DNA from 3 places in the Streptomyces sp. NPDC093225 genome. Region 1 is predicted to be linked to each of the others. Evidence: riboswitches for the same ligand, from Rfam matches in the RefSeq annotation. Region 1 holds a riboswitch; each other region holds the start of a gene.
What was found. A riboswitch is a leader RNA that binds a small molecule or an ion and turns the genes downstream of it on or off. The one in region 1 is predicted to bind thiamine pyrophosphate.
Positions count from the first base shown of each region.

Region 1 (6,045 bases):
GGGTCCGACCCCTAGGGGGCGGATCAGGGGAGTCCAAGGGCTTTCCCCGCCTCCGTTCTTCCTTTCCGCCTCCTAGCATCGAAGGCAGGAAGCGACAAGACAGGAAGAGGTTGAGGAAATGGACGGCATCCGGGAGATATTCGCAGGCATGCCCTGGTGGGTTAAGTGGGTGGCGGTCCCGCTGCTCGCACTCATGGTCTTCGGCGGGGTCATCACGGCCTTCCTGGGCGCCCTCATCTCCTTCGTCTTCAAGGCCCTGCTGTTCGTCGCCCTGGTGGGCGGTCTGATCTTCGTGGTCCGCAAGTTCACCGGCGCGGGTACGAAGTCGTCCCACGGCGACTGGTAGAGCGGCACGGGTCCGGTCGAGGCGGGTGAAAGGCGCGCGAGGGGCGCACGAGCGGCGCTCACCCCGTGCGGCGGTTAGCCCGCATGAGGGAAGAAGGAGCGCTCGACCACCCGTGTCCCAGGAATCGGTGGATACAGTGGCAATCTATGCCGTCCCTGGGACCGCGTGGCCGGTATCACCGCTCTGACCAGGGTTTTCCAGGACCACGCCACCGCGTGGAGGCCCCCAGGAGTGCGGCCGCTGCGGGGGCGGCCCCCGCAGGCGGGCCCCCACCGCCCGCCGCCACGCCTGGGGGTGAGTCTTGTCTTCGGTGCACAACACCGTCGTTCCGACGCTGATCGGCTCGGTGCAGAGGGCGCTGAGACTGCTGGAGGCCGCGGGGTCCCACAGTGACGGCGCTCCGGCGAAGCAGCTGGCGCGCGAAGCCGGCCTGCCGCTCCCCACGGCCTACCACCTGCTGCGCACCCTGACCCACGAGGGCTACCTCCGCCGGGAGGGCGGGGTGTTCGTCCTGGGTGCCGCGGCGGGACGCCTGGCCGGTGGGGGGTTGCAGCAGAAACGTCGCAGCATGATCCTCGACTCCCTCGCGCACTTCCGGGACGTGGTCGGGGCGCCCATCTATTTCGCGGTGTTCCGCGAGGGCGAGATCGAGGTCGTGGGCGTGTCCGACAGCCCGGCGCTCCCCGCCGTCGAGGAATGGGCCGACTTCCGTGCGACCGGCCACGCGCACGCCATCGGCCAGTGCCTGCTCGGCCAGCTCGACGCCGAGACCCGGCGCGCGTACTACGCGAGCCACCCCGTCGAGGCCGTCACGCCGTATACGGTGCGTGACCAACGCGCCCTCGAACAACGGATCGCTTCCATGGGGCGAATGGAACCCGCGATCGAGCGTCAGGAGTACGCGCTGGGCACGGTCTGCGCCGCGATCCCCATCACCGCAGGTGACGCGGCTGCGACCATGGCGATTTCACTCCCCTTGCACCAACAGGACCGGTTGCTCTATGTGGTTGATCGGCTACGGAGTGAAGTAGGCGCGCTGTTGAGCTCGCTCTCGTTCTCTATCAGTATCTGAAAACTCACTCCTTGTGATCTGCAAGCGGGTGCACCACCCTTGTCAAGGGGGTCCTGGGGGGTCATTCCTGGCCACTTCCACAACAGCGGGGTAGGCAATGCGCGAGTCGGTACAGGCAGAGGTCATGATGAGCTTCCTCGTTTCCGAGGAGCTCTCGTTCCGGATCCCGGTGGAGCTCCGGTACGACGCACGCGATCCGTACGCGGTCCGTCTGACCTTCCACCTCCCCGGAGACGCGCCCGTGACCTGGGCGTTCGGCCGGGAGCTCCTGCTCGACGGGATCAACAAGCCGTGCGGCGACGGCGATGTGCACATCGCGCCCACCGACCCGGACGAGCTGTCCGACGTCCACATCCGGCTCCAGGTCGGTGCTGACCGCGCCCTGTTCCGGGCGAGCGCCGCTCCCCTGGTGGCGTTCCTCGACCGGACCGACCGGCTGGTGCCGCTCGGTCAGGAGCGCAACCTCGGCGACTTCGAGGAGAACCTCGACGAGGCCCTCGGCCGGATCCTCGCCGAGGCGCAGACCCAGCAGAACCAGCGGAACGCGGGCTGACCCGAGCCCCGCCGCCGCGCGGCCCGCGGAGAACTCCGAGCCTCCGTGCGCCCGCGCCGCTCGTCCCGCGGACGCGCCCGCCGGCCCTGACGGCCGGCCGCCGCCCGCTAGCGCTTGCGCCGGCGTCCCCGCCCGCCGCGCCCCGGCCTCCCGGCCGGCGCGGCGGCCGGGGATCCCGGCCGGTCGGCGGAGACCACCAGCGCGGCCAGTGCCGTGGTCACCGGCACCGAGGCGACCAGTCCGATCGAGCCGACCAGGGTGCGGACGATCTCCTCGGCGACCAGTTCGCTGTTGGCCACCGCTCCCATGCTGCTCTGCGCCACCGAGAACAGCAGGAGCAGCGGGAGGGCCGCACCCGCGTACGCCAGCACGAGGGTGTTGACCACCGAGGCGATGTGGTCCCGGCCGATCCGGATGGCGGCCCGGTACAGCGCCCGCGGCCCCATCCGCGGGTCGGCCTGGTGCAGTTCCCACACGGCCGAGGTCTGGGTGACCGTCACGTCGTCGAGCACGCCCAGGGATCCGATGAGCACGCCGGCCAGCAGTAGGCCGCTCATGTCGATGTCCGGGTACAGGCCGTGGATCAGGCCGGTGTTGTCGTCCGTGTTGCCGCTCAGGAACGCCCAGTCGATGAACACCGAGCCGAGCAGCCCGATCAGCAGCAGCGAGACCAGCGTGCCGAGCACCGCCACGGAGGTGCGGGCGGTCAGCCCGTGGCACATGTACAACGCGATCAGCATGATCGCGCTCGCCCCGACCACCGCGACGACCAGCGGGTTCGAACCCTGCAGGATGGCGGGCAGGATGAACAGCGTCAGCACGCCGAAGCTCACCACCAGCGCGACGAGGGCGGTGACGCCCCGCATCCGCCCGACCAGCACCACGGCCGCCGCGAAGATGCCCGCCAACAGGGCGAGCGGCAGCTTCCGGTTCACGTCGACCACCGAGTACTGCAGGTCGCGGGGGGCGTCCGGGGCGTACGCGACGACGACCTCCTGACCGTCCTCCAACTGGCGCGGTGCGCCGGGCTGGACGACCTCCACGAACTTCCGGCCCTTGTCGGGGCCGGTCCGCACCTCCACCGTCGCCTTCGCGCACTGCCCCGTCCGCGACCGCGCCGCACCGCTGCCCGGCCGGCCGGCGGTGTCCCCGCCCACCGGGACCTGGGCGGCGTTGACCTCCTTGCAGTCCACCCGCTGGAACGCGACCACCCGGCCCTGCTGCGTCTGCCGGTCGAAGCCGACGCCGGTGCGCTCGTGGGCGGGGGTGCCGCCCGGCCACAGGACGACCAGCCCGGCGACCACCGCCACGGCGAACGGGATCAGCACGGCGGCGATCACCTTGCGCAGGTGCAGCGAGCCCGGGGCGGCCGGGCCGTGCCCGTGTGCATGCCCGTGCCCGTGCCCGTGCGCATGCTCGTGGTCGCGCCCGGACGCCTGCCCGTGACCGTCGTCCCCATGGGTGCGGCCGGGGCCGGGGACGTACCCGTGGCCGCCGTGGGGGGCGGCACGGTCGTGCTCTGCGGGGTGCTGGGGCGAGGTCGTCACCGGCAGATCATCGCAAGAGATGGAGGGGGCCCACTGTTCAGCGCGCCACGGATGACGCTAGCGTGGGGGCACCTTTGCACAACGCGGGAGCTCGGAGCACCGGGCTGAGAGGGCGCTGATCACCGTACGCGCGTCGATGTGGACGCACGACACGTACGGGAGGAGGCTGCGCCGACCGCCGAACCTGTTACCGGGTAATGCCGGCGTAGGGAGATAGGTCTCATGACCATTCAGGATGCACGCACGCCTGCCACCAGCCAGGACGGCGGGAGCGAGCGCCAGCCGGGCTGGCACAAGGGTTACGTCGCGGGCTCCCGCCCCGACCTCCGTGTGCCCGTCCGCCAGGTCCACCTCACCAACGGCAAGGACGTCACGCTCTACGACACGTCCGGTCCGTACACCGACCCCACCATCGACACCGACGTCCGCCGCGGCCTGGCCCCGCTCCGCGAGAACTGGATCATCGGCCGCGGCGACACCGAGGAGTACGCGGGCCGCCCCGTGCGCCCCGAGGACGACGGCATCAAGCACACCTCGCCGCGCGGTGGCCTCAAGAACCTCGACGCCGTCTTCCCCGGCCGCCCGCGGCTGCCGCGCCGCGGGCGTGACGGCCAGGCCGTCACGCAGCTCGCGTACGCCCGCCGCGGCGAGATCACCCCGGAGATGGAGTACGTCGCGATCCGCGAGAACGTCTCCCCCGAGGTGGTGCGCGAGGAGATCGCCGCGGGCCGCGCGGTACTCCCGGCGAACGTCAACCACCCGGAGATCGAGCCGATGATCATCGGCAAGAAGTTCCTGGTGAAGGTGAACGCCAACATCGGCAACTCCGCCGTCACCTCCTCCATCGAGGAGGAGGTGGAGAAGATGACGTGGGCTACCCGCTGGGGCGCCGACACCGTCATGGACCTCTCCACCGGCCGCAACATCCACACCACCCGCGAGTGGGTGCTGCGCAACTCCCCCGTCCCGATCGGCACGGTGCCCCTGTACCAGGCCCTGGAGAAGGTCGACGGCAGGGCCGAGGACCTGACCTGGGAGATCTACAAGGACACCGTCATCGAGCAGGCCGAGCAGGGCGTCGACTACATGACGGTGCACGCCGGCGTGCTGCTCCGGTACGTGCCGCTCACCGCCCGCCGCAAGACCGGCATCGTCTCGCGCGGCGGCTCGATCATGGCGGCCTGGTGCCTGGCGCACCACGAGGAGAACTTCCTCTACACGAACTTCGAGGAGCTCTGCGAGATCCTCGCCGCGTACGACGTCACGTACTCGCTGGGCGACGGCCTGCGGCCGGGCTCCATCGCGGACGCCAACGACGACGCGCAGTTCGCCGAGCTGCGGACCCTGGGCGAGCTGAACACCATCGCCAAGCGGCACAACGTGCAGACCATGATCGAGGGCCCGGGCCACGTCCCGATGCACAAGATCAAGGAGAACATCGACCTCCAGCAGGAGATCTGCGAGGAGGCGCCGTTCTACACGCTCGGCCCGCTGACCACGGACGTCGCCCCGGCGTACGACCACATCACCTCGGGCATCGGCGCCGCCATGATCGCCTGGTGGGGCACGGCGATGCTCTGCTACGTGACGCCCAAGGAGCACCTGGGCCTGCCCAACCGCGACGACGTCAAGACCGGCGTCATCACGTACAAGATCGCGGCGCACGCGGCGGACCTGGCCAAGGGCCACCCGGGGGCGCAGGAGTGGGACGACGCGCTGTCGGACGCGCGCTTCGAGTTCCGCTGGGAGGACCAGTTCAACCTGGCCCTGGACCCCGACACGGCGCGCGAGTTCCACGACGAGACGCTGCCCGCCGAGCCGGCCAAGACCGCGCACTTCTGCTCCATGTGCGGTCCGAAGTTCTGCTCGATGAAGATCAGCAGAAGCATCACTGAGCAGTTCGGCGGCGACGAGCCTGCCGCGTCGGATGACGAGATCGCCGACGGCATGCTCAAGAAGTCGGCGGAGTTCGCCGCCTCCGGTGGCCGGATCTATCTGCCGCTGGCCGACTGACCCCGTACCGGGAACAACGGGAGGGGCCCGCGACCCGTGGGGGGAGTTGCGGGTCCCTCCCGTTCCCCCATTCGCCGAAGTTCGGCTTCAGCGAATGGGGGAGATCCGGTCGTAGGACTTATTCGGCGGAGCTAGTCCATACCGGCGTGAGGAGTTCCACGTCGAACTTCGCCCGACCGGTCTTGCCGCCGGGCTTTGCGATGACCGTGGTCAGGGTCTTCTTGACGAGCGCCCGCTTCTGGGTGAGCGTGCGGGACTCCCACGCCGTGGCCACGTCGTCCGTCGCCTCCTCGGCAGCGGCCTTCAGGGCCAGGTGCTTGGCCTGCTCCGCTCGCAGCTCCTTGACCCGGACGTCCAGGCCCGGGAGGTTGCGGTAGAAGATGTCGTCCTCGACCTCGCCGGCCTGCCAGCGGCGCTCCAGTTCGCGGCGGCGCTTCAGGGCTTGCTCCAGTTCATCAGCGCGGCCCCACTCCGGTATGTCCTTCGCGGCTGCGGCGGCCTGGCGTTCCAGCTT
Region 1 is NZ_JBIVNX010000003.1:201,644-207,688, reverse strand. It holds gene ACIQCH_RS05000 (DUF5326 family protein) at 128-346, shown strand; gene ACIQCH_RS04995 (IclR family transcriptional regulator) at 648-1,418, shown strand; gene ACIQCH_RS04990 (SsgA family sporulation/cell division regulator) at 1,516-1,971, shown strand; gene ACIQCH_RS04985 (YibE/F family protein) at 2,079-3,518, opposite strand; TPP riboswitch at 3,592-3,747, shown strand; gene thiC (phosphomethylpyrimidine synthase ThiC) at 3,741-5,531, shown strand; gene ACIQCH_RS04975 (recombinase family protein) at 5,650-6,045, opposite strand, start outside.

Region 2 (11,862 bases), on a different contig from region 1:
GCGTGGACGGCGTCTACGACTCGGACCCCAAGGCGAACCCGGACGCGGTCAAGTTCGACGCGCTCGAGTACGGCGAGGTCATCACCCGTGACCTCAAGGTCGCCGACGCCACCGCCATCACGCTGTGCCGTGACAACAAGCTGCCGATCCTCGTCTTCGAGCTGCTCGCGGAGGGGAATATCGCGCGCGCCGTCAAGGGTGAGAAGATCGGCACGCTCGTGAGCGACCAGGGCGACCGGGCCTGAGCGGGCCCGCCCCCCGCCTGAACCATCCACTCAAGACATGCAGGAGCACGTGGTGATCGAAGAAATCCTCCTCGAGGCCGAGGAGAAGATGGAGAAGGCCGTCGTGGTCGCCAAGGAGGACTTCGCCGCGATCCGCACCGGCCGTGCGCACCCGGCGATGTTCAACAAGATCGTGGCGGACTACTACGGTGCCATCACGCCCATCAACCAGCTCGCGTCCTTCTCGGTGCCCGAGCCGCGCATGGCCGTGGTGACCCCGTTCGACAAGAGCGCCCTGCGCAACATCGAGCAGGCCATCCGCGACTCCGACCTCGGCGTCAACCCGAGCAACGACGGCAACATCATTCGCGTGGTGTTCCCCGAGCTGACCGAGGAGCGCCGCCGCGAGTACATCAAGGTCGCCAAGGGCAAGGCCGAGGACTCGAAGGTCTCCATCCGCTCCGTGCGCCGCAAGGCCAAGGAAGCCCTCGACAAGCTGGTCAAGGACAAGGAGACCGGCGAGGACGAGGTCCGCCGCGCCGAGAAGGAGCTCGACGACACCACCGCGAAGTACGTCGCGCAGGTCGACGAGCTGCTCAAGCACAAGGAAGCCGAGCTCCTCGAGGTCTGATGAACGACTCTCCCTGGGGGGCGGAGCCGGTTCCGGCGGGTCCCGCATACGATGTGTACGTAGGCCAGCAGACTCGGCCCATGCCCATCGTGCCCGACGCCGCCGGATCAGACTTCGATGACCGGGAAGCACGCGAGAGGGGGGCCGCTCCGGGAAGCGGCCCCCTGTTCCGCGACGAGACGCCGCCGCAGGAGCCCATGCCCAGCCCCCCGCCTCCGCCGTCGCAGGCACCGCAGGACACCCCCCAGCCCCCGCAGAAGAAGCGGGCCGGGCGGGACCTGCGCGCCGCCATAGGGGTCGGCGTCGGCCTCGGCGCCGTGATCGTCGCCTCGCTGTTCATCGTCAAGGCCGTCTTCGTCGGGGTCATCGCCGTCGCCGTGGTCGTCGGCCTGTGGGAGCTCACCTCCCGCCTCGAAGAGCGCAAGGCCATCAAAGCCCCGCTGGTGCCGCTCGCGGTCGGTGGGGCGGCGATGGTCGTCGCCGGGTACGTGCGCGGCGCCGAGGGCGCCTGGGTCGCGATGGCCCTCACCGCCCTCGCGGTGCTCGTGTGGCGGATGACGGAGCCTCCGGAGGGATACCTCAAGGACGTCACGGCGGGCGTGTTCGCCGCGTTCTACGTGCCCTTCCTCGCCACGTTCGTGGCGCTGCTGCTGACCGCCGACGACGGCCCGCAGCGGGTGATCACCTTCCTGCTGCTCACCGTGGTGAGCGACACGGGTGCGTACGCGGTCGGCTGGCGGTTCGGCAAGCACAAGCTGGCCCCCCGCATCAGCCCCGGCAAGACCCGCGAGGGCCTGGCCGGTGCGGTGGCCTTCGCGATGGCCGCGGGCGCGCTGTGCATGCAGTACCTGATCGACGGCGGCAGCTGGTGGCAGGGCCTGGTCCTGGGCCTCGCGGTCGCGGTCAGCGCCACCCTCGGCGACCTGGGCGAGTCCATGATCAAGCGGGACCTGGGCATCAAGGACATGGGCACGCTGCTGCCGGGCCACGGCGGCATCATGGACCGGCTGGACTCGCTGCTGCCGACCGCGCCGGTCGTGTGGCTGCTGCTGGCTCTGTTCGTCGGCACGGGCTGAAGCCCGGGGCCGGTTACTCTGGAAAGGCGCGCCGCTCGTGCGGCGCGCCTTTCGTCGTACGAGGAGTACCTGCCATGGCCCGCCCCGCTCCCGGAGAGCTCACCTTCGTCGCGCCCAAGGGAGCGAAGAAGCCGCCCCGGCACCTGGCCGACATGTCGCCGGCCGAGCGGAAGGAGGCGGTCGCCGCGATCGGCGAGAAGCCGTTCCGCGCCAAGCAGCTCTCCCAGCACTACTTCGCCCGCTACGCGCACGACCCGGCCGAGTGGACCGACATCCCGGCCGGCTCGCGCGAGAAGCTGCGCGAGGCCCTGCTGCCCGACCTGATGTCGGTCGTCCGGCACATCTCCTGCGACGACGACACCACCCGCAAGACCCTATGGCGCCTGCACGACGGCACGCTCGTCGAGTCCGTCCTCATGCGCTACCCCGACCGGGTCACGATGTGCATCTCGTCCCAGGCGGGCTGCGGCATGAACTGCCCGTTCTGCGCCACCGGCCAGGCGGGCCTGGACCGCAACCTGTCCACCGCCGAGATCGTCCACCAGATCGTCGACGGCATGCGCGCCCTGCGCGACGGCGAGGTCCCCGGTGGCCCGGCCCGGCTGTCGAACATCGTCTTCATGGGCATGGGCGAGCCGCTGGCGAACTACAACCGCGTCGTCGGCGCCATCCGCCGGCTGACCGACCCCGAGCCCGACGGCCTGGGCCTGTCCCAGCGCGGCATCACCGTCTCCACCGTCGGCCTCGTCCCGGCGATGCTCCGGTTCGCCGACGAGGGCTTCAAGTGCCGGCTCGCCGTCTCGCTGCACGCCCCCGACGACGAGCTGCGCGACACCCTCGTGCCCGTGAACACCCGCTGGAAGGTCCGCGAGGTCCTCGACGCGGCCTGGACGTACGCCGAGAAGTCCGGCCGCCGCGTCTCCATCGAGTACGCCCTGATCCGCGACATCAACGACCAGGCCTGGCGGGGCGACCTCCTCGGCCGCCTCCTCAAGGGCAAGCGGGTGCACGTCAACCTCATCCCGCTCAACCCGACCCCGGGTTCCAAGTGGACCGCCTCCCGCCCCGAGGACGAGCGGGCCTTCGTCGAGGCGATCGCCGCCCACGGCGTGCCGGTCACGGTGCGCGACACCCGTGGCCAGGAGATCGACGGAGCGTGCGGACAGCTCGCCGCGAGCGAGCGGTAGTCTGACTCCCGTACATCTGCATATTCCGACAGGGGAGCGCCACAGCGCTGAGAGTGCGGCACCGTCACGCCGCAGACCCTCTGAACCTCGCCCGGGTCATTCCGGGTAGGGAGTTCGGTCACCACTCGAGCTGTTGCGCCCTGCTCCGGCGTCCGCTCCACGAGCGCCGGGGCAGGGCCGCGTCTTCTCCTGGTCACTCCAGGAGGAATGTTTCACGTGAACACCAAGAAGATGGCGGGCGCCGCGCTCGTCGCGGCCCTCGGCTTGTCCACGCTGGCCGCCTGTGGCGGTGGCGACGGCAAGGACGAGGGCGGCTCGGCCAGCTCCGGACCGCAGTCCAAGACCGTCACGGTCGTCTCCCACGACTCCTTCACCTACACCCCCGCGGTGCTGAAGGAGTTCGAGAAGCAGTCCGGCTACACCGTCAAGGTCCTCAAGAGCGGCGACGCGGGCGCGGCCCTCAACCAGGAGATCCTGACCAAGGGCTCGCCGCGCGGCGACGTGTTCTTCGGCGTCGACAACACGCTGCTCTCGCGCGCCCTCGACAACGGCCTGTTCACCCCGTACGAGGCCAAGGGCCTGGCCGGCGTCCCCGAGCAGTACCAGCTCGACAAGGAGCACCGGGTCACCCCGATCGACTCCGGCGACATCTGCGTCAACTACGACAAGAAGTACTTCGCCGACAAGAAGATCGCCCCGCCGCAGAGCCTCGACGACCTGGTCAAGCCGGAGTACAAGAACCTGCTGGTCACCGAGAACGCGGCCACCTCCTCCCCGGGCCTGGGCTTCCTGCTCGCCTCCGTCGGCAAGTACGGCGACGAGGGCTGGAAGGACTACTGGAGCAAGCTCAAGGCCAACGGCGTCGAGGTCGTCGACGGCTGGGAGCAGGCCTACAACGAGCGCTTCTCCGGCTCCGCCGGGGGCAAGAAGGCCAAGGGCGACCGGCCGCTGGTCGTCTCGTACGCCTCCTCCCCGCCGGCCGAGGTGCTGTTCTCGGAGCCGCAGCCGGCCGTGGCGCCCACCGGTGTCGCCACCGGCACCTGCTTCCGCCAGGTCGAGTTCGCGGGCCTGCTCAAGGGCGCGAAGAACGAGGCGGGCGGCAAGGCGCTGCTGGACTTCCTGATCAGCAAGAAGTTCCAGGAGGACATGCCGCTCCAGATGTTCGTCAACCCCGTCGTCAAGGACGCGAAGCTGCCGGAGGTCTTCACGAAGCACGGGGTGGTGATCGACAAGCCGTGGACCGTCGCCCCGGACCAGATCGCCAAGAACCGTGAGCAGTGGGTCCGGGCATGGTCCTCGCTCGTCCTGAAGTAGGACCCGGAGCAGGCACGGGAACGGTCCCGGGCACGGACCGGAGGGAGCGCGTGCGCCCCTCCGGCCGTGCCGCCGCCGTGCGGCTCGGCCTCATGGCCGTGCCGCTGGCGTTCTTCGGCCTCTTCTTCGCCTACCCCGTGGCGGCGATCGTCGGCCGCGGGATCAAGACCGACGACGGCTGGCAGTTCGGCCGGATCGGCGAGGTGATCACCCGGCCCGACATCGTCGACGTGCTGTGGTTCACCACCTGGCAGGCGCTCGCGTCCACGGCGCTCACGCTGCTGCTCGCGCTCCCCGGCGCGTACGTGTTCGCGCGCTTCGACTTCCCCGGCAAGCAGGTGCTGCGCGCCGTGGTGACCGTCCCGTTCGTCCTGCCGACGGTGGTCGTCGGCTCCGCCTTCCTGGCGCTGGTGGGTCGGGGCGGGCTGTTGGACGAGCTGTGGGGCGTACGACTGGACACGACCGTGTGGGCGATCCTGCTCGCCCACGTCTTCTTCAATTACGCCGTGGTCGTCCGTACCGTCGGCGGCCTGTGGGCGCAACTGGACCCGCGTCAGGAGGAGGCCGCCCGGGTGCTCGGCGCCGGCCGGTTCGCCGCCTGGCGGCGGGTGACGCTGCCCGCGCTGGCACCGGCCGTGGCGGCCGCCGCGCTGATGGTCTTCCTCTTCACCTTCACCTCCTTCGGCGTCGTGCAGATCCTCGGCGGTCCGGCGTACGCCACCCTCGAGGTCGAGGTCTACCGGCAGACCGCGCAGTTGCTGGACCTGCCGACGGCCGCGGTGCTCACCCTGGTGCAGTTCGCCGCGGTGGGCGTGATCCTCGGTGTGCACTCCTGGACCGTGCGCCGACGCGAGACCGCGCTGCGGCTGGTCGACCCGGACCGGACGGCCCACCGGCCGCGCGGGACCGGGCAGTGGGCGCTGCTGGGCTGCGTGCTCCTGTCCGTCGCCCTGCTCATCGCCGTACCGCTGGGCGTGCTGGTGGAACGGTCCTTCGACGCCCCTGGCGGGTACGGCCTCGACTTCTACCGGGAGCTCGGGTCCGCCGACGGGGGCACGTTCCTGGTGCCGCCGCTGGAGGCGATCTGGAACTCGCTGGAGTACGCCCTCGCCGCCACCGCGATCGCCGTGGGCGTCGGGGGCCTGGCCGCGGCCGCCCTCACCCGGCGCGGCGGGCGGCTGGTGCGCGGCTTCGACGCCCTGCTGATGCTGCCGCTGGGCGTGTCCGCGGTGACCGTGGGGTTCGGCTTCCTGATCACGCTGGACGAGCCGCCGCTGGACCTGCGGACCTCGTGGATCCTGGTGCCGCTGGCCCAGGCGCTGGTCGGCGTGCCGTTCGTGGTGCGCACGATGCTGCCGGTGCTGCGTGCCGTGGACGGCCGGCTGCGGGAGGCGGCCGCGGTGCTCGGGGCCTCGCCGCTGCGGGCCTGGCGCGAGGTGGACCTGCCGCTGGTGCGGCGGGCGCTGCTGATCGCGGCCGGGTTCGCGTTCGCCGTCTCGCTCGGCGAGTTCGGGGCGACCGTGTTCATCGCCCGGCCCGACCGGCCGACGCTGCCCGTGGCGGTGGCGCGGCTGCTGGGGCGGGCAGGGGAGCTCAACTACGGGCAGGCGATGGCCCTGAGCACGATTCTGATGGTGGTGTGCGCCGTGTCGCTGCTCGTCCTGGAGCGGCTGCGGCCCGAGCGGTCCGGATCGGGGGACTTCTGATGACGCTGCTGGAACTGGACGGGGTGTCCGTCCGCTTCGGAGCGCGGACCGTGCTCGACGCCGTCGAGCTGTCCGTGGCCGAGCACGAGATCGTGTGCGTACTGGGGCCCAGCGGCAGCGGCAAGTCCACGCTGCTGCGGGTGGTGGCCGGCCTGCAGCCGGCCGCCGCCGGGCGGGTCCGGCTCGCGGGGGCCGACCAGGCCGGGGTGCCGGTGCACAAGCGGGGGGTGGGCCTGATGTTCCAGGACCACCAGCTGTTCCCGCAGCGGGACGTGGCCGGGAACGTGGCTTTCGGGTTGCGGATGCGCGGGGCCGGGCGCGCGGAGCAGCAGGCCCGGGTGGCGGAGCTGCTGGAGCTGGTGGGGCTGCCGGGCGCGGGGCGACGGTCCGTGGCGGCCCTGTCGGGCGGTGAGCAGCAGCGGGTGGCGCTGGCCCGGGCGCTGGCGCCGCGGCCGCGGCTGCTGATGCTCGACGAGCCGCTGGGGCAGCTCGACCGGGGGCTGCGGGAGCGGCTCGTGGTGGAGCTGCGCGAGCTGTTCCACCGGCTCGGTACGACGGTGCTGGCCGTCACGCACGACCAGGGCGAGGCCTTCGCGCTCGCCGACCGGGTCGTGGTGATGCGGGACGGCCGGATCGCGCAGGCCGGCACCCCGCTGGAGGTCTGGCAGCGGCCGGCCTCGGAGTTCGTGGCGCGCTTCCTCGGCTTCGACAACGTGGTGCCGGCGACGGTGAGCGGGCTCGCGGCCGACACGCCGTGGGGCAAGATCCCGGTGCCGGAGGGGACCGGCGAGGGTGAGTTCCGGGTGCTCGTGCGGCCCACCGGGGTGCGGCTGGTGCCGGTTGCGGAGGGGCTGCCGTGCGAGGTCGTGTCGCGGACCTTCCGCGGTACGCACGTGGCGCTCGTGCTGCGGCCGCGGGCGGGTGGGCCCGTGCTGGAGGCCGAGTGCGACCTGTTGCTCGCGCCCGAGGTCGGGGTCGTGACCGGGGTCGCCTTCGATCCCTCCGAGGTGGTCGCCCTCCGCGAGGCGTAGTCCGTGCGGCCGTGGTCCGGATCAGCCTCGGACCGGGGTCGGTGGGGCCGGGGTGGGGGTCGGGAGCGGGGCGGGGGTGGTGGGGGCCGGGTCGTGGTTGCCGTACCAGGCGACGGCCACCGCGCCGGCCACGGCGAGGAGGAAGCCGAGGACGGCGAGCCAGGCGAGGCCGGGGCGGGAGGCGTCGCCCAGCCAGAGGACGCCGATGGCGCCCGGGAGGACCGTCTCGCCGACGACCAGCGCGGCCGTGGCCCCGTTGACCGATCCGAGCTGCAGGGCGACCGTGTGCAGGTACATGCCGCCGACCCCGGCGATGACGATGGCGTACAGGGCCGGGTCGGTCAGGACGGTGGTGACGTCGAACGGGTCGACGCCGTCGAGGATGCGGACGCCGACGCCGAGCGCGCCGAAGCCGAGGCCCGACAGCAGGCCGGCCAGGATCGCGGCCCGGGGGCCCAGGAGGCGTACGGCGACCGTACCGCCGAGCATCAGCGCGACCGTGACGGCCAGCAGCCACCAGTGCGTCGCGGAAGCGGCGTGGTGGCCGCCCTCGTGGCCGGCAGCGGTGGCGAGCATGACGAGCGCCCCGCACACGACGCCGATCGAGGCCCATTCCCTGCGGGTGAGGCGGATGCCCAGCAGCTTCACGCTCAGGACCGCGGTGATCACCAGGTTGGCGCTGATGACGGTCTGGGACAGGAAGAGGGGCAGCAGCCGGGCTGCCAGGGCGCCCAGGCCGAAGCCGACGAAGTCCAGCACCGTGCCGAGGATGAACTCCCAGGTCAGCGCGGCCTTGGCGGTGGACGACAGGTTCGGGCCGCCGTGCTGGGTCAGACCCGTGGGGTCCGGCTCGGCACCGGCGGCCCGGCGGGAGCCCACCGCTTGCAGGACCGATCCGGTGCCGTAGCAGATCGAGGCCGCGATGGCGGTCAGCAGGCCTATGAGCACGAGGGGCTCCGTTCACGTCTGGCAGGTTTCGCGTACTCCTGGCAGACGTGGGTTCGGGTCCGGAGGTTGCCTGGGCCGGCCGGTCAGGTCACGAGGAGAGCCGGGCCAGGGCGTCGGGGACCTCGTCGACGGACTCGACCAGGGCGATGCGGGTCTCCATGGCGCGGTCGCGGGCCAGGGCCTGGAGCAGGGGCCAGGCCGGCAGGTGCTCGGTCCAGTGGGCGCGGTCGACCAGCACCATCGGGGTCGGCTCGCCGCGCGACCCGTAGTAGTTGGGGGTCGCGTTGTCGAAGATCTCCTGGACAGTGCCGGCCGCGCCCGGGAGGTACACCACTCCGGCGGTGGAACGGGCCAGCAGTCCGTCCTCGCGGGTGGCGTTGGCGAAGTACTTCGCGATTCCGCCGGCGAAGGCGTTCGGCGGCTCGTGCCCGTAGAACCAGGTCGGGATGCCGATCGAGTCCCCGCCGCCCGGCCAGCGCTCGCGCACCGCGAAGGCCGCCTCCGCCCAGTCGGTGACCGAGGGCGTGAAGGAGGGGGCCTTGGCGAGCAGGTCGAGCGCCTCGGGCAGCGCGCCGTCATCGAACGGGGCCAGGTACGCGCCCAGGTTCGCGGCCTCCATCGCACCCGGCCCGCCACCGGTCGCCACGGTCAGCCCGGTCCGGGCCAGCGCCCGGCCCAGCCGGGCGGCGCCGGCGTACGCGGCGCCGCCGCGGTCCATCGAGTGGCCGCCCATCACGCCCACGACCGGGGCACCGGCGAGGTGCTCGTCGAGGGCGTCGGAGATCGCGTCGTCGTGGATCGACCGGAGCATCGACGAGAGGACGTCGCCGTCGGCCCTGCTGTGCTGGAACCAGGCGTACGCAAGGGCGTCGGGCGTGGCGTCGTAGCCGTCCCGGTCGAGGCCGGCGAAGAGCTCCTCCGGCGTGTAGAGCAGCCCGCGGTACGGGTCGAACGGCAGGTCGGGCACCGGGGGGAACACCAGCGCACCGTCGGCCCGCACCTTGGCGGAGGCGTCCGGTTCCATCGGGCAACCGAGGAACACCGCGGCGGAGGTGTCGGCGGCCAGCAGGGCGAAGGTGCGCTCCATCAGGTTCACCGACTGGATCCGGTACCCGCTCAGTGAACCCCGGGCGACGACCTGGTCGAACTCGGCGAGGGTCTCGATCTCGATGTCATGGGACATCCCGTCACCCTAAGGGCCGAGGTCGGCTACCCGGCCAGTGCCCTCCGGGTCAGCTCCGCCACACCCCACACCACGGGTCCGCACACCGCCGGCAGGACCGCGGCCCGCAGCAGAGCCGCCGAGCGCAGCACCGCGGCCGGTGTGCCCAGGTCGAGGAGGGTCTCGCGGGTGGCCGCCCGGGTCTGCCGCGACTCGACCGCCGCCGTCAGGAGTGCGCCGAGCGCGCAGAGGACCGCCAGCGCCACCGCGCCGCCGGCGGCCGGTCCGACCGGTACGGGCCCGCCGTCCGCCGCGGCCGCGGCCACGGCCCAGGCGGCGACGGCGACGAGCACCCCGAGGGGCCGGCCGACGCGCCCCGCCTCCTCCTGCAGGCCCCGCCCGGCGAGCAGGCGTACGGCGCCGGGGCGGACGAACTGGAGGAGCGCGCCGCAACCCTGGACGAGGGCCGGCCCGGCCAGCGCCAGGCCGACGGTCGTCAGGGCCCAGCCGGGCAGCCGGCCCGCCGTGCCGCCGCCGGCGTACGCCAGGACGGCGAGCCCGCAGGCGAAGGCGGCGACACCCCACGGCAGCCCCTCGTGCGGGGCCCGTGTCGTGCGGGTGCGGACCGACAGGGCGGTCGCGCCGGCGGCGGCGAGCGGTGCCAGGGCGAGCAGGGTGAGGGCGGCCGCCACGGGGAGGTGGTGGCCGGCGCGGAGCGCGTCGGCGGCGGCGCCGTCGAAGGGGAGGCCGGTCAGGTCGCCGCGCAGGTGGAGGAAGAGGGCGAGGGCGAGCGCACTGCCCAGCGCGCAGGCGATGGCGGCGGACAGCGCGGCGACGCGGATCAGGCGGACGGGGCCGAACCCCACGGCATCGAGGTCCTCGCGGGGCCGGACGGCCGGGTCGGTACGGGTCACGGCGACGGCGAGCTGCACGGTCAGGGCGAGCGGGACCGCGCACCACAGCAATCGCGGCAGCTGGCCCTGCGGTCGGGCCGCGGCGGTGGCGAGCACGGCCAGCAGCAGGAGACCCGTACCGGCGGCGGCCGCCGCGACCAGCAGTCTGCGCAGCTGGACGAGGGGCCGGCCGCCGCGGGCTAGGCGGAGACTGAGCACGAGTCGCGGCCTTCCGCCTCGCCGGGGCGGGGTGCGGCCCCGGAGGCCGGCGGGGGGACGGCGCCGGCGAGGTGGCCGTCGAGGAGGCCGAGCGTGCGGTCGGCCAGGGCGGCGGTCTCGGCCTCGTGGGTGGCGAGGACCACGGTGATGTCGTGCGAGCGGGCGGCCGCGGTGAGCGTGCGCAGCAGCAGGGCGCGGTCGGCGCGGTGCAACGGGGCGGTCGGCTCGTCGGCGAAGACCACGGAGGGCAGGGTGACGAGGGCGCGGGCCAGGGCGACGCGCTGGGCACGGGCGCGGTCGAGTGCCCGGGGGCGCTTGCGGGCCTGGTCGCCGATGTCGAGGCGGTCGAGCCACTCCAGGGCGGCGCGCTTGGCCGTGCGGTGCGGGGCGCCGCCGACGAGGAGGGGCAGGGCCGCGTTCTCCCACACGTTCAGCTCGGGTACGAGCCGGGGCTCGGGTCCGATCCAGCCGAACCGGTCGCGGCGCAGCCGCTCGCGGGCCAGCGGGCTCATGGTGTGGACGGGGAGGCTGTTGAACCAGACCTCGCCCTCGTCCGGGCGCAGCTGTCCGGACAGGCAGCGCAGCAAGGTGGTCTTGCCGCTGCCGCGCGGGCCGGTGACGGCGAGGATCTCGCCCTCGCGGACGCCGAGGGAGACGCCGGTGAGCGCGGGCGCGCCCACCACCGAGCCCGTCCGGGTGGACCCCCGGGGGGAGCAGTGCAGGGACCGTGCCCACAGCACGTCGTTGTCCGGCGGGGCCACCATGGCGTACACCTCGGTTCGCGTCGACTGCGGATCTTGATGCCGCATTTCCCGTTTTCCCGTTTCCTCCGTCCGGGGGAACGAAACGACGGGCCGACAGGTCACTGGGCACCGCAGGGGCGACGGTGACGGGGTCCGGACGACACATGGCCCGGACCCTCGCGTTCTCACTCGAACGGAGGATCCGGGCCATGTGTCCCGGCTGGGCCCGGCAGGCGGGACGGGTGCCTGGGGCGAGCCGCGGCGGGCTTGTTACAGCTTGGTCCACGCCTCGGTGAACACCGACCGCAGGATCTGCTCGATCTCGTCGAACTGCTCCTGGGTCGAGATCAGCGGCGGGGCCAGCTGGACGACCGGGTCGCCGCGGTCGTCGGCGCGGCAGTAGAGGCCGGCGTCGTACAGCGCCTTGGAGAGGAAGCCGTAGAGCACGCGCTCGATCTCGTCGTCGTTGAAGGACTCCTTGGTGTTCTTGTCCTTCACGAGCTCGATGCCGTAGAAGAAGCCGTTGCCGCGGACGTCGCCGACGATCGGCAGGTCGTGCAGCTTCTGCAGCGTCTTGAGGAAGGCGGACTCGTTGTCCAGCACGTGCTGGTTGAGGCCTTCCTTGTCGAAGATGTCGAGGTTGGCCAGGGCCACCGCCGACGACACCGGGTGGCCACCGAAGGTGTAGCCGTGCAGGAAGGTGTTGTCACCCTTGTAGAAGGGCTCCG
Region 2 is NZ_JBIVNX010000024.1:30,566-42,427, forward strand. It holds gene pyrH (UMP kinase) at 1-245, shown strand, start outside; gene frr (ribosome recycling factor) at 298-855, shown strand; gene ACIQCH_RS22015 (phosphatidate cytidylyltransferase) at 855-1,931, shown strand; gene rlmN (23S rRNA (adenine(2503)-C(2))-methyltransferase RlmN) at 2,006-3,118, shown strand; TPP riboswitch at 3,139-3,248, shown strand; gene ACIQCH_RS22025 (thiamine ABC transporter substrate binding subunit) at 3,326-4,432, shown strand; gene ACIQCH_RS22030 (ABC transporter permease) at 4,525-6,138, shown strand; gene ACIQCH_RS22035 (ABC transporter ATP-binding protein) at 6,138-7,169, shown strand; gene ACIQCH_RS22040 (hypothetical protein) at 7,191-8,117, opposite strand; gene ACIQCH_RS22045 (LOG family protein) at 8,206-9,300, opposite strand; gene ACIQCH_RS22050 (hypothetical protein) at 9,327-10,391, opposite strand; gene ACIQCH_RS22055 (ABC transporter ATP-binding protein) at 10,373-11,155, opposite strand; gene ACIQCH_RS22060 (aspartate aminotransferase family protein) at 11,405-11,862, opposite strand, start outside.
Region 2: linked by a shared signal. The riboswitch ahead of ACIQCH_RS22025 (thiamine ABC transporter substrate binding subunit) and the one ahead of thiC (phosphomethylpyrimidine synthase ThiC) in region 1 are both predicted to bind thiamine pyrophosphate.

Region 3 (11,862 bases), on a different contig from region 1:
CTACATCGACCGCCTCGACCCGGAGCGCGAGCCGGGCCGGCTGACCTTCATCGTCCGCATGGGCGCCGACAAGGTCCGCGACAAGCTCCCCGAGCTGGTCGAGAAGGTCACCGCCTCCGGCGCGACCGTCGCCTGGGTCACCGACCCGATGCACGGCAACACCTTCGAGGCGGCCTCCGGCCACAAGACGCGCCGCTTCGACGACGTGCTCGACGAGGTCAAGGGCTTCTTCGAGGTCCACAAGGCGCTGGGCACCCACCCGGGCGGCATCCACGTCGAGCTCACCGGTGACGACGTCACCGAGTGCGTGGGCGGCGGCGACGAGATCTTCGTCGACGACCTGCACCAGCGCTACGAGACGGCCTGCGACCCGCGCCTGAACCGGAGCCAGTCGCTGGACCTGGCGTTCCTGGTGGCGGAGATGTACCGCGACCAGTGAGGTCGCGATCAGTAGGTAGCTTCCTATGAGAGTGGGGCGCGGATCGATGTGATCCGCGCCCCACTGTCGTCGACAGGACTTTTACGGGTCCGGGCCCGCGGGTAAGGTTAGGTAAACCTCACCGAAGATCGGCGAGGGTTTCCGCACATCCTGTCGGGAGGTGAACCGCGTGTACGTCTGCTCTTGCTTCGGCATCACCGACCAGCAGGTCAAGGACCACGCGGCGAACGGCGCCTGCACCCCCCGCCAGATAGCCTCGGCCACCAAGGCCGGAACCGACTGCGGCAACTGCGTCCGGGCCATCCAGGGCATCCTGGGCCGCGGCGCGTGCCCGCGCCGCCAGCTGCTGGACAAGGGCGAGAAGACGGCCGTCCTGGCCACCGACCCGGCGCTCGGGACTCCGGCGGCGGCGATGGCGCCCGTGGGCCCGGCGCCCGTGGCTCCGGCCCCCCTGGCTCCGACCCCGCTGGCACCGGCACCCCTGGCTCCGCCGCTCGTCGAAGCGGCCTGAGCCGGCTCGGCCGCTCGACCGGCCGGGCGGCCCGATCAGCTCGGCTGCTCGATGAGCTGGGCGATGTACAACGCCTCGCCGAGGGACTCGATGAGCTCCAGCTGTGTGTCGAGGTAGTCGATGTGGTGCTCCTCGTCCGCCAGGATCTCCTCGAAGAGCCGCGCCGAGGTGATGTCGCCCTTCCCGCGCATGACCTCGATGCCCCGCTTGAGGCGGTCGATGGCCTCGACCTCCACCTGGCGGTCGGCCTGGAACATCTCGGTGATCGTCTGGCCGACGCGGACGTGGAAGAGCCGCTGGTAGTTCGGCAGCCCGTCCAGCATCAGGATGCGCTCGGTCAGCTTGTCCGCGTGCTTCATCTCGTCGATGGACTCTTCACGCGTGTACTTGGCGAGCTTCGTCCAACCCTTGTTGTCCTGGATGCGGTAGTGCAGCCAGTACTGGTTGATGGCGGTCAGCTCGCCGGTCAGCTGCTCGTTGAGGAACTCGAGGACCTCGGGGTCGCCCTGCATCGCAGAGGCTCCTTCCAGGCGTCACTGGGCAATTGCGCGCATCCTTGCACCGCCACAGGGGGCCGTCCAGTAAGTGCCTCCTTAGTAGGAGTTGCCCGAATACGTGCTCGGCTGGTCATGACCACCCCGCCGGGTCTGTCACCATGGACTCATGGGTCAGCCGGAAAGCCGGGAATCTCCGGGAGCAGAACAGCTGGAGCTTCCTCCGGGGCAGCGGTTGCAGCGCGGCTGGCCGGTCACGCACTACGGACCCGTCCCCAAGTTCAAGCCGGACCGCTGGGAATTCAGGGTCTTCGGCGCCACCGCGGACGGTGACAAGCACTGCTGGAACCACGAGGAGTTCGCGGCCCTGCCCTTCTCCTCGGTCGTGGCGGACCTGCACTGCGTCACGAAGTTCAGCATGGTGGGGGCCGAATGGGGCGGTGTCCTCGCCCGCGAGGTCCTCGAACTGGCACCGCCGGCGCCCCACGTCACCCACGTCATGGTCTGGGCCGAGTACGGCTTCAGCTCGAACATGCGCCTGGCGGACTTCGCTTCCGAGCGGACCGTCTTCGCCACGCACCAGGGCGGCGAGCCGCTGACCGCCGAGCACGGGTTCCCGCTGCGGCTGGTGGTGCCGCACCTGTACGCGTGGAAGGGCCCCAAGTGGGTGCGCGGCGTGGAGTACATGACCGCCGACCGCCGCGGCTTCTGGGAGGAGCGCGGCTACCACAACATCGGTGACCCGTGGCGCGAGCAGCGGTACTCCTACCAGGAGGAGCCGGGCGACGGCCCGGACCTGTAGGGGTCGTCCGGGCCGTCGCACGGCTCCTGCGGGGTGACGGGCGCGGCCCGCGCGCCGTTCAGTGGTGGTACTGGTGGACCACCGCGTGGCCCTTGCCGCGGCCGATCATCCAGCGGTTGACCGGGGTCGTGACCAGGAAGGCCAGCACCAGCGAGGCCGCCAGCGCGATCCAGAAGAGCGCGTCGTCGAGGTGGGCGTCCATCGCGTCCGGCCAGAGCGCGATCACTCCGTTGTCGATCAGCTCCATGACGGCGATCGAGAGGGTGTCGGCCGCCAGCGCCACCTTGAAGCCGGTGCGGAAGTCGACGCCGGCCTTCAGGACGCCGCGCAGGGTGAGCGCGTAGCCGAAGAAGAACGCCAGGGCGATGGCCAGGACCATCGTCGGGAGGTTCCCCCAGCCGAACGCGGTGCCGATCACCATGCCCAGGACCTCGCCGACGGCGCACCCGGTGAGGCAGTGCAGCGTGGCCTGCGCGGCCGTGGCCCAGCTGACGCGGCCGCCGGCGGTGTGGTGGGCGTGGCCCGCATGTCCCGCGTGGTCCACGTGGTCCATGTGGCTCCCATGGTCGGTGTGGTCTACGTGGCCGCTGTGGCCCGCGTGGTGCTGAGCGTGGCCCGCGTGCTCGGCGTCGTGGTGCGTCTGCTCCGTGTGGTGCTGCGCATGCTCCATGAGAACCCCCAAAGCCAGGTATACGGTCCTGCCGATATGCAGAACCGTATACCCCCCAGGGGTATTCCTCAACGGTTCAGTGGATCTCCCGCAGCTCCTTCAGCCGGGCCACGTCCGCCGCGTGCCCCTCCTTGCCGCCCGGGGTCTCGATGACCAGCGGCACCCCGGCCGTCTCGGGGTGCGAGAACAGCTCCCGGAAGGCGTCCTCGCCGATGTGGCCGGCGCCGATGTTGGCGTGCCGGTCCTTGTGGGCGCCCACGCCCTCCTTCGAGTCGTTGGCGTGGATCAGCTTGAGCCGCCCCGGGCCGACCGTGTCCACCAGCAGGTCGAGGGTCTGCTTCGTGCCGCCCGGCGCCGCCAGGTCGTGCCCGGCCGCGAAGATGTGGCAGGTGTCCAGGCAGATCCCCAGCTTGGGGTGCGCGTCGAGGGCCTCGAAGTAGGGCCCGAAGTCCCAGGTGCGCGAGCACAGCGACGAGCCCTGCCCCGCCGTGGACTCCAACAGCAGGAACGGGTCGTCGTCGTGCGTCAGCTCGTCGAGCAGCGGCAGCATGTGCTCCCTGACCTGCGCGAACGCCTCCTCGCGCGGCCGCCCGCCGGTGGCCGAGCCGGTGTGCACCACCACCCCGAGCGCACCGATCCGGCGCGCGCGGCGCAGCGAGTGCCGCAGCGACTCCACCGACCGCTCCACCGTCGCCTCGGTGTGCGAGCCGAAGTTGATCAGGTACGGGGCGTGGACGTACGCCGGGATGCCCGCGGCCGCGCAGCCGGCCCGGAAGGCCTCGTCCTGGTCCGGATACCCCGTGGGGGTGGCCCAGCCCCGCGGATTGGCCACGAAGACCTGCACCGCCTCGGCGCCCATCTCGCGGGCGTACGCGAGGCCCGTCGTGGCCAGCCCGCCCGCGACCGGCACGTGCCCGCCGACGGGGTTGCGCACGGCCGCCGGGTCGCGCGGAACCCGGACGGATACCCCCACGGGGTGTCCCGGGTTCGTGGTCTCGCTGCTCACAGTGCCTTGATCCTGATCGTGATGGTGCTGCCCTCGGGCGCGTTCTCCCCGCCCTTCACCGACTGCTCGGCCACCTCGTGGCTGAAGGAGATCAGCGGTCGGTCCACCTTCACCTTGAAGCCGGCCGCCTCCAGCGTCCGCTTCGCGTCGTCCTGGTCCTGGCCGACGACGTTCGGCACCGGGACCATCCGCGGTCCCTTGGAGACGGTCAGCACGATGGTGTCCCCGGTGCCCGCCTGGGTCCCGGCCGCCACCGACTGGTTGGCCACCGCGCCCGCCGGCTGCGGGGAATTGGTCTGCTCCGGGGCGATCTGCACCACCAGCCCGAGCGCCTCCAGCGTCGTACGGGCCCGGTCGAGGGGCTCGCCCACCACCGTCGGCACCGGCACCGGGGCGCCCTTGCTGACCACGATCGCGACGGCCGTGTCGGGGGACCGCTGCTCGCCGGCGCCGGGATCGGTGCTGATCGCCGCGCCCCTGGCGACGTCGTGGCTGAACTCCTGCGTGACCACGCCCGGCGCCAGCCCCGCCTTGACCAGGGCCTTCCTGGCCTCCGCCAGCGGCATCCCCTTGACCGTCGGCACCGTCACGACCTTCGGGCCGCGGGAGACCGTGAGCACCACGGACCCGTTGCCGCGGATCCGCGCCCCGCCCGCCGGGTCGGTGGCCATCACGGTGCCGCGCTCGTACGAGTCGCTGAACTCGCGCCGGACGCCCTCGACGTCCAGACCGGCCGCGGCCAGCCGCTGCTGCGCGTCCGCCTGGGTCTTGCCCAGCAGGTTCGGCACCCGGGTGAACTGGCCCGAGCTCACGTACCAGACACCGGTGCCGAGCAGGACGACCAGCAGCGCTCCGAGCGCGGCGAACAGCGGCCCGCGCGGGCGCGGCCGGCGCCGCGGCGCCGGGGCGGGGTCCGGGTCCGCCACCGGCGGGTGCTCGAACCGGGCCGTGTGGTTCACGGACTCCTGCCCGCCCACCGGCCGCGGCACGACGCTGGTCCGGTCCTCCGACGCACTGCGCTCACCGGCCCGCGCCTGCGGCGGCACGGCGTCCAGCTGCGCGTCGGTGAGCGCCGCGCGGGCCTCCCGTACGAGCTGCAGCAGGGCGACCGCGTCGTACGGGCGCAGGTCCGCGGAGCGCGCGGTGGCACTCGCGACCGCCTCGTCCAGCGCGGCCGGCAGGCCCGGGACCGCGGCGGAGGGCGGCGGCACGTCCTCGTTCAGGTGCCGGTAGAGCACCTGGGCGGGGGTGTCGCCGGAGTGCGGCTTGCCGCCGGTCAGCATCTCGTAGAGCACCACACCGCAGGCGTAGACGTCCACGCGCGGGTCGGTGGTGCCGTTCTCGATCTGCTCGGGAGCGAGGTAGGAGACGGTGCCGAGGACGGCGCCGGTGGTGTTGGTGGCCGAGCCGACCGCCCGGACCAGGCCGAAGTCGGCGACCTTGACCCGGCCGTCGTCGCCGATCAGCACGTTCTCGGGCTTCATGTCCCGGTGCACGAACCCGGCCCGGTGCGCGGCGCCCAGCGCGGCCAGCACGGGTTCCAGGATGTCGAGCGCGGCCCGCGGCTGCAGCGCGCCGCGCTCGCGCAGGACGTCGCGCAGGGTGCAGCCGGGGACGTACTCCATGGCGAGGAACACGTACGGGCCGTCGGTGCCCTGGTCGAAGACGGCGACGACGTTCGGGTGCGCGAGCCGGGCCACGGACTTGGCCTCGCGGATGAAGCGGTCCACGAACGCGGCGTCGGCGGCGAGGTCCGGGTGCATCACCTTGAGCGCGAGCACGCGGTCGAGGCGGGTGTCGAGGGCCCGGTAGACCGTCGCCATGCCGCCGACCGCGATGCGGGCGTCGATGCGGTAGCGGTCGTCGAGGCTCCGCCCGACGAGCGGGTCATCCAGGGTCGTATCCACCCGCGAATTCTACGAGGGCCCGCCCCCGCCCCACCCTGCCCGTCCCCGCTTGCCACCGTCTTGTGACGCCACCGCCCCCGGACCCCCGCCCCTCGAGCTCCCCCACCACCGCTGGGAGGTGCCCCCGGGCGGGGCCGGACGCGTCGGCGCCCGAGGGCGGCCCCGGGGTCAGAAGGCCGGGCGCTCCGGGTCGAGGGCGGCGAGGCCTTCGGAGGGCGAGGAGGCCTCTGCGAAGTGACGCCGTGGGATCCGACCGGCCCGGTGGGCGAGCCGCCCCGCCGAGACCGCGTCCCGCATGGCCGCAGCCATGAGCACCGGCTCCTGCGCCCGCGTCACCGCGGACGCGAGCATCACCGCCGCGCACCCCAGCTCCATCGCCAGCGCGGCGTCGGACGCGGTCCCGGCCCCCGCGTCCAGGATCACCGGCACCGCGGCCCGCTCCGCGATCAGCTGGAAGTTGTGCGGGTTGCGGATCCCGAGCCCCGACCCGATCGGTGACCCGAGCGGCATGATCGCCGCGCACCCCACGTCCTCCAGCTTGCGCGCCAGCACCGGGTCGTCGTTCGTGTACGGCAGGACCGTGAACCCGTCGTCCACCAGCGTCTCGGCGGCGTCGAGCAGTTCGACCCCGTCGGGCAGCAGCGTCCGCTCGTCGGCCACGACCTCCAGCTTGATCCAGTCCGTACCCAGCGCCTCCCGGGCCAGCCGGGCGGTGAGCACCGCCTCGCCCGCGGTGTAGCAGCCGGCGGTGTTCGGCAGCACCTGGATCTTCAGCCGGTCGAGCACCGACAGCACCGAGCCCTGCACCGAGGGGTCCAGCCGTCGCATCGCGACGGTCGTGAGCTGCGTACCGGAGGCCAGCAACGCCCGCTCCAGGACGTCCAGGCTCGGTGCGCCCCCGGTGCCCATGATCAGGCGCGAGGAGAACTCCCGCCCGCCGAGCACGAACGGGTCGGACGGAACGGAGGCCTCGACGGCGTCGACGGGATCCGGCGGAACGGAAGGGCCCGAGGATCCGGCGGCGGCGGAGAACCCGGAAGGATCGAAGGACATCGCGCTCACCCTCCCTGCACCGCGGTCAGCACCTCGACACGGTCGCCCTCGCCGAGCGCGGTCGCCGGCCACTGCCCCCGCGGCACGACGGTTTCGTTGACGGCGGCGGCCACCCCGGAGTGCGCCGAGGTCAGGGTGGCGACCAGGACGTCCAGCGTGGTCCCCGCCGCGACCTCGCGCGGCTCGCCGTTGACGGACACGGTCATGCGAAGGACTCCTGACGTGCGGTGGGTGCGGCGCTCGGCGCCACGGGTGCTTCGGGCCCGGCCGACCGGGCCGGACCGGCGGCCGGCGGAACCGCCGACGCGGCCGTACCGGGGCCGGCGAACCGGCGCGGACTGAACGGCCGGGCCGCCTCCGGCAGTTCGCCGGTGGTCAGCAGCTCCGCCATCACGTCACCGGTGACCGGCGTCAGCAGGACGCCGTTGCGGTAGTGCCCCGTGGCCAGGTGCAGCCCGGGCAGCGCGGTGGGCCCCAGCAGCGGGGCGTTGTCGGGGGAGCCCGGGCGCAGTCCCGCCCGGGTCTCGATCAGGGGGAGTTCGGTCAGGCCGGGCACCAGCTCGTGGGCGTCCCGCAGGAGTTCGTACACCCCGCCCGCGGTGACGGTCGTGTCCCAGCCGAGCTCCTCGGTGGTGGCGCCGATGACCAGCTCGCCGTTCTCGCGCGGGACGAGGTAGACGTGGCTGCCGCGGACGACCGCCCGTACGGTCCGGGTCAGGAAGGGCGCGTACGCCGGCGGCACGCGCAGCCGCAGCACCTGCCCCTTCACCGGCCGGACCGGCGGCACGACCTCCGGGGGCAGCCCGGCCAGTCGGCCGCTGAGACTGCCGGCCGCCAGGACCACCTGGCCGGCCGTGACGTCCGTACCGTCGTCGAGCAGCGCGCCGGCGGCCCGGTCGCCGGTGACGGTGAGCCGCTCGGCCGTCGTGCGGTGGAAGACCACCCCGGCCCGGTCGCAGGCGGCGACGAGGGCGGCCGCCAGCCGGCGCGGGTCGACCTGGTGGTCGCCGTCCACGCGCAGGCCGCCGCGGACACCGGGGGCCAGCATCGGCTCCAGGCGGCGGCACTCGCGCCCGGTGAGCCACTCGGACTCCAGGCCGCAGCGCCGCTGCAGGGCGTGGAGTTCGCGCAGGTGGGCGCGGTCGTCGGCGTCGAGCGCGACGGCGAGGGTGCCGCAGGCCCGGAAGCCGATGTCCATGCCACCGCTGTCCTCGGCCAGTTCGGCCGCGAAGTCCGGGTAGCGGCGGGCGGAGGCGAGGTTGAGCCCCAGCAGGGTCTCCTCGCCGTAGTGCAGTTCGGTGACGGCGGCCAACATGCCGGCCGCGACCTGGGCCGCCCCGCCACCGGGCGAGGGGTCGACGAGTGCGGTGCGCAGGCCGCGCCGGGCGGCCCGCCAGGCGGTGACGAGCCCGATGATCCCGCCGCCGATGACGAGGACGTCGACCCCCGCCCCGGCCGAGTCCGTCGTGTCAGCGCGCGTGGGTGCGTGCATGGGCTTCCAGCCCCTCCCTTCGCCGGCATGACCCGGATCAGGTTCGGACGGTCGGAGGCCGGCCAGCCTCCCTCTCAGCCCGGTGCGCCCGGGCTCCCGCGATAGGTACGGCCGTCAGACTAACCCCCGCCCAGGAGGACGGGTAAGGCCGCCCGGTCGCGCGGCCGCCCCCGGTGCGCCCCCCGTTACCCCGATGCGGGAGCCGTCCCGGACCCCGCACACCCGGGGTAACCGACCCAGAGAGTGCCGCCCCGTGGTGTGTGGGGAAGGCGCTTGACAGGGGGGCAGGCTGGACCGGAGGCAGGCCCGGGCCTGGGGTGGCCGCAGGCCAGGGCCGAAGGCCCCGAAGCCCCAGGGGTGGGCCTGCCGCAGGGCCTGCAGGCCACCCCCGTCAAGCGCCGAGGGGACCCACACACCACGGGGCGGCCCCATGCAGGCGCGCCGAACCCAGGCCTCCACCCACCCGCCTCACCACCCACCCGCCTCACCCACGCACAACTCACTCACCCACCCACCCCGGCACCAGAGGATCCTCCAGCCCGGCCGCAGAGCACCCGCACCAAAACCGGAGGATCGACCGAACCCGGCCGGACAGGCACCGGACGGGCGCCGGACACGCACCGGATCTGCGCCGGACCAGGTCGGGAAGCCCCCATAGCAGGGTTACTGACGAACAGTCAGGTGGTTAGGGTGGAGGTGTGAGCGATCAGAGCAACCAGACGCGGGAGACGACGTACGGCGTCGTCATCGTCGGAGCGGGCATGGCCGGAGTGCAGACGGCGGTCGCCCTGCGCGAGCAGGGCTGGACCGCCCCGGTCACCCTCCTCGGCGCGGAGCCCCACCAGCCCTACGACCGCCCCCCGCTCTCCAAGGCCGTCCTCCTCGGCAAGGCCGAGGACTCCGCCTTCGAGATCGACTTCGAGGCCCTGCGCATCGACCTGCGCCTCGGCGTGGCCGTCACCGGTCTGCGCGCCGGCGACCGCGAGGTCGACACCGAGGCGGGCCCGGTCCCGTACGACGTCCTGGTCGTCGCCACCGGTGCCGAGCCGGTCACCCTGCCCGGCAGCGCCGGCGTCCCCGGCGTCCACCTGCTGCGCACCCTCGACGACGCCGCCCGCCTGAAGCCCGTGCTCGCCGAGCAGCACGACATCGTCGTGGTCGGGGCGGGCTGGATCGGGGCCGAGTTCGCCACCGCCGCCCGCGAGGCCGGCTGCGCCGTCACCGTCGTCGAGGCCGCCGACCGCCCGCTGGCCGGTGCGCTGCCGGCCGAGGTGGCCGCCCCGATGGCCGCCTGGTACGAGCAGATCGGCGTCCGGCTGCTCACCGGCTCCCGCGTCGAGAAGATCGAGCCCGCCGAGCCCGCCCGCCCGGGGGAGCCCCGTGCTGCCGGCGGCCCCGGCGCGGTCCTGCTCGCCGACGGCACCCGGCTGCCCGCCGGCGCGGTCGTCGTCGGCATCGGCGCCCGGCCCGCCACCGCCTGGCTGGCCGGCTCCGGTGTCGAACTCGGCCCGGACGGCTCCGTCACCACCGACGCCCGCCTGGCCACCTCGGTGCCCGGGGTGTTCGCGGTGGGGGACTGCGCCTCGTTCCCCTCGGCCCGCTACGGCGAGCGGCTGCTCGTCCACCACTGGGACAACGCCCTGCAGGGTCCCCGGACGCTGGCCGCGAACGTCCTCGCCGGCCCGGGTGGGGACGGGCCCGTCTACGACCCGGTGCCGTACTTCTGGTCGGAGCAGTTCGGGCGCTTCGTCCAGTACGCCGGCCACCACTCCGACAGCGACACACTGGTGTGGCGCGGCGATCCGGCCGAGGACGCGTGGGCGGTCGTGTGGCTGCGCGGCGACGTACCGGCCGCCGTGCTCTCCGTCGGACGGCCGCGGGACCTGGCCCAGGGGCGCAAGCTCATCGAGGCCGGCACCCGACTGGATCCGGCCAAGGTCGCGGACCCCGCCGTCGCGCTGAAGTCCGCCGCGGTCTGACGGCACCCGACGCCCGCACCCCACCCGACCCGACACCCACACCCCACCCGTCACCCGTCACGCGGCACCCGGCATCCCACCCCGAGATCCCGGGTGCCGGGTCCGTCGCCCGTCACCCGCATCCGTCACCCCGTACCCCTCGCCCAAGCCCCCGTCCGGACGGCCCGGGTACCGACTGTCGGTCCGGGATGGCAGGCTTGTCCCGTGACCGAGATTGACACGAAGATCGATGCTCTCGTCCCCGAGTGGCTCTACCTCCCCGACATCGCCGAAATGCTGGACGTGGAGGTGACCCGGGTCCGCCAGCTCGTCAAGGACGGTCAGCTGATCGCCGTCCGCCGCGGCGAGAACCGCGCCCTCCAGGTGCCGGCCGCCTTCATCGACGGCGACAAGGTGGTGAAGGGCCTCGCCGGCACCCTCACCCTGCTGCGGGACGACGGCTTCACCGACGAGGAGATGCTCGAGTGGCTCTTCACGCCGGACGAGACCCTGCCGGGCACCCCGGCGCAGGCCCTGAGCGAGAATCGCGGCACGGAGGTCAAGCGCCGCGCCCAGGCGCTCGCCGTCTGACCTGCCGACCAGCCGACCAGCTGACCAGCTGAACACCTGATCCGCCACGCGGTGCGCAGGACCCGTCCGGGCCCTGCGCACCGCTCACCACGGGGGGTACCTCCATGCCTGTCGACGCCCGCGCAGCCCTCGCCGACGCCCGGCTCTACCTCTGCACGGACGCGCGCAAGCGCCAGGGCGACCTGCCCGAGTTCCTCGACGCCGTCCTCGCCGCCGGGGTCGACATCGTGCAGCTGCGCGACAAGGGCATGGAGGCCGCCGAGGAGCTGGAGCACCTCCAGGTGTTCGCCGAGGCCGCACGCCGGCACGGCAGGCTCGTCGCCGTCAACGACCGGGCCGACGTCGCGCACGCCATCGGTTCCGACGTCCTCCACCTGGGCCAGGGCGACATCCCGGTGCCGGCCGCCCGCGCGATCCTCGGCGAAGGGGTGCTGATCGGCCGCTCCTGCCACGCCGAGGGCGAGGTGGCCGCGGCCGCCGCCGAGCCGGGCGTCGACTACTTCTGCACCGGCCCCTGCTGGCCCACCCCCACCAAGCCCGGCCGCTACGCCCCCGGCCTCGACCTCGTGCGCTACGCCGCCTCCCTCGGCCAGGACCGGCCCTGGTTCGCCATCGGCGGCATCGACGCCGGGAACCTGGACGAGGTGCTCGACGCCGGCGCCTCCCGCGTGGTCGTCGTACGGGCGATCACCGAGGCGGACGACCCCGGTGCCGCCGCCGCCGACCTCGCGAAGCGGGTCCGCGCCCGCCTCGCCTGACACGGCTCACGCGCCTCTCGCGTCTCACGCGCCTCACGTACCTCGCGATGCGTCACGTGTCTGATGTGACGACAGGAGGCCCGTGTGCTCCTTGTGGCCGCAGGGACCGACACAAGGTGTCCAAAAACGTGTCCGGGATATGGACGGTCCTTGGGCCCTCCCTGGACCTTGTCTAATCTGC
Region 3 is NZ_JBIVNX010000009.1:24,286-36,147, forward strand. It holds gene ACIQCH_RS10910 (class II 3-deoxy-7-phosphoheptulonate synthase) at 1-439, shown strand, start outside; gene ACIQCH_RS10915 (bacterioferritin-associated ferredoxin) at 609-950, shown strand; gene bfr (bacterioferritin) at 986-1,462, opposite strand; gene ACIQCH_RS10925 (sulfite oxidase-like oxidoreductase) at 1,614-2,246, shown strand; gene ACIQCH_RS10930 (DUF4396 domain-containing protein) at 2,305-2,799, opposite strand; gene ACIQCH_RS10935 (deoxyribonuclease IV) at 2,993-3,850, opposite strand; gene pknB (Stk1 family PASTA domain-containing Ser/Thr kinase) at 3,919-5,829, opposite strand; gene ACIQCH_RS10945 (thiazole synthase) at 5,998-6,882, opposite strand; gene thiS (sulfur carrier protein ThiS) at 6,888-7,088, opposite strand; gene thiO (glycine oxidase ThiO) at 7,085-8,374, opposite strand; TPP riboswitch at 8,372-8,484, opposite strand; gene ACIQCH_RS10960 (NAD(P)/FAD-dependent oxidoreductase) at 9,073-10,353, shown strand; gene ACIQCH_RS10965 (Rv2175c family DNA-binding protein) at 10,558-10,923, shown strand; gene thiE (thiamine phosphate synthase) at 11,028-11,681, shown strand.
Region 3: linked by a shared signal. The riboswitch ahead of thiO (glycine oxidase ThiO) and the one ahead of thiC (phosphomethylpyrimidine synthase ThiC) in region 1 are both predicted to bind thiamine pyrophosphate.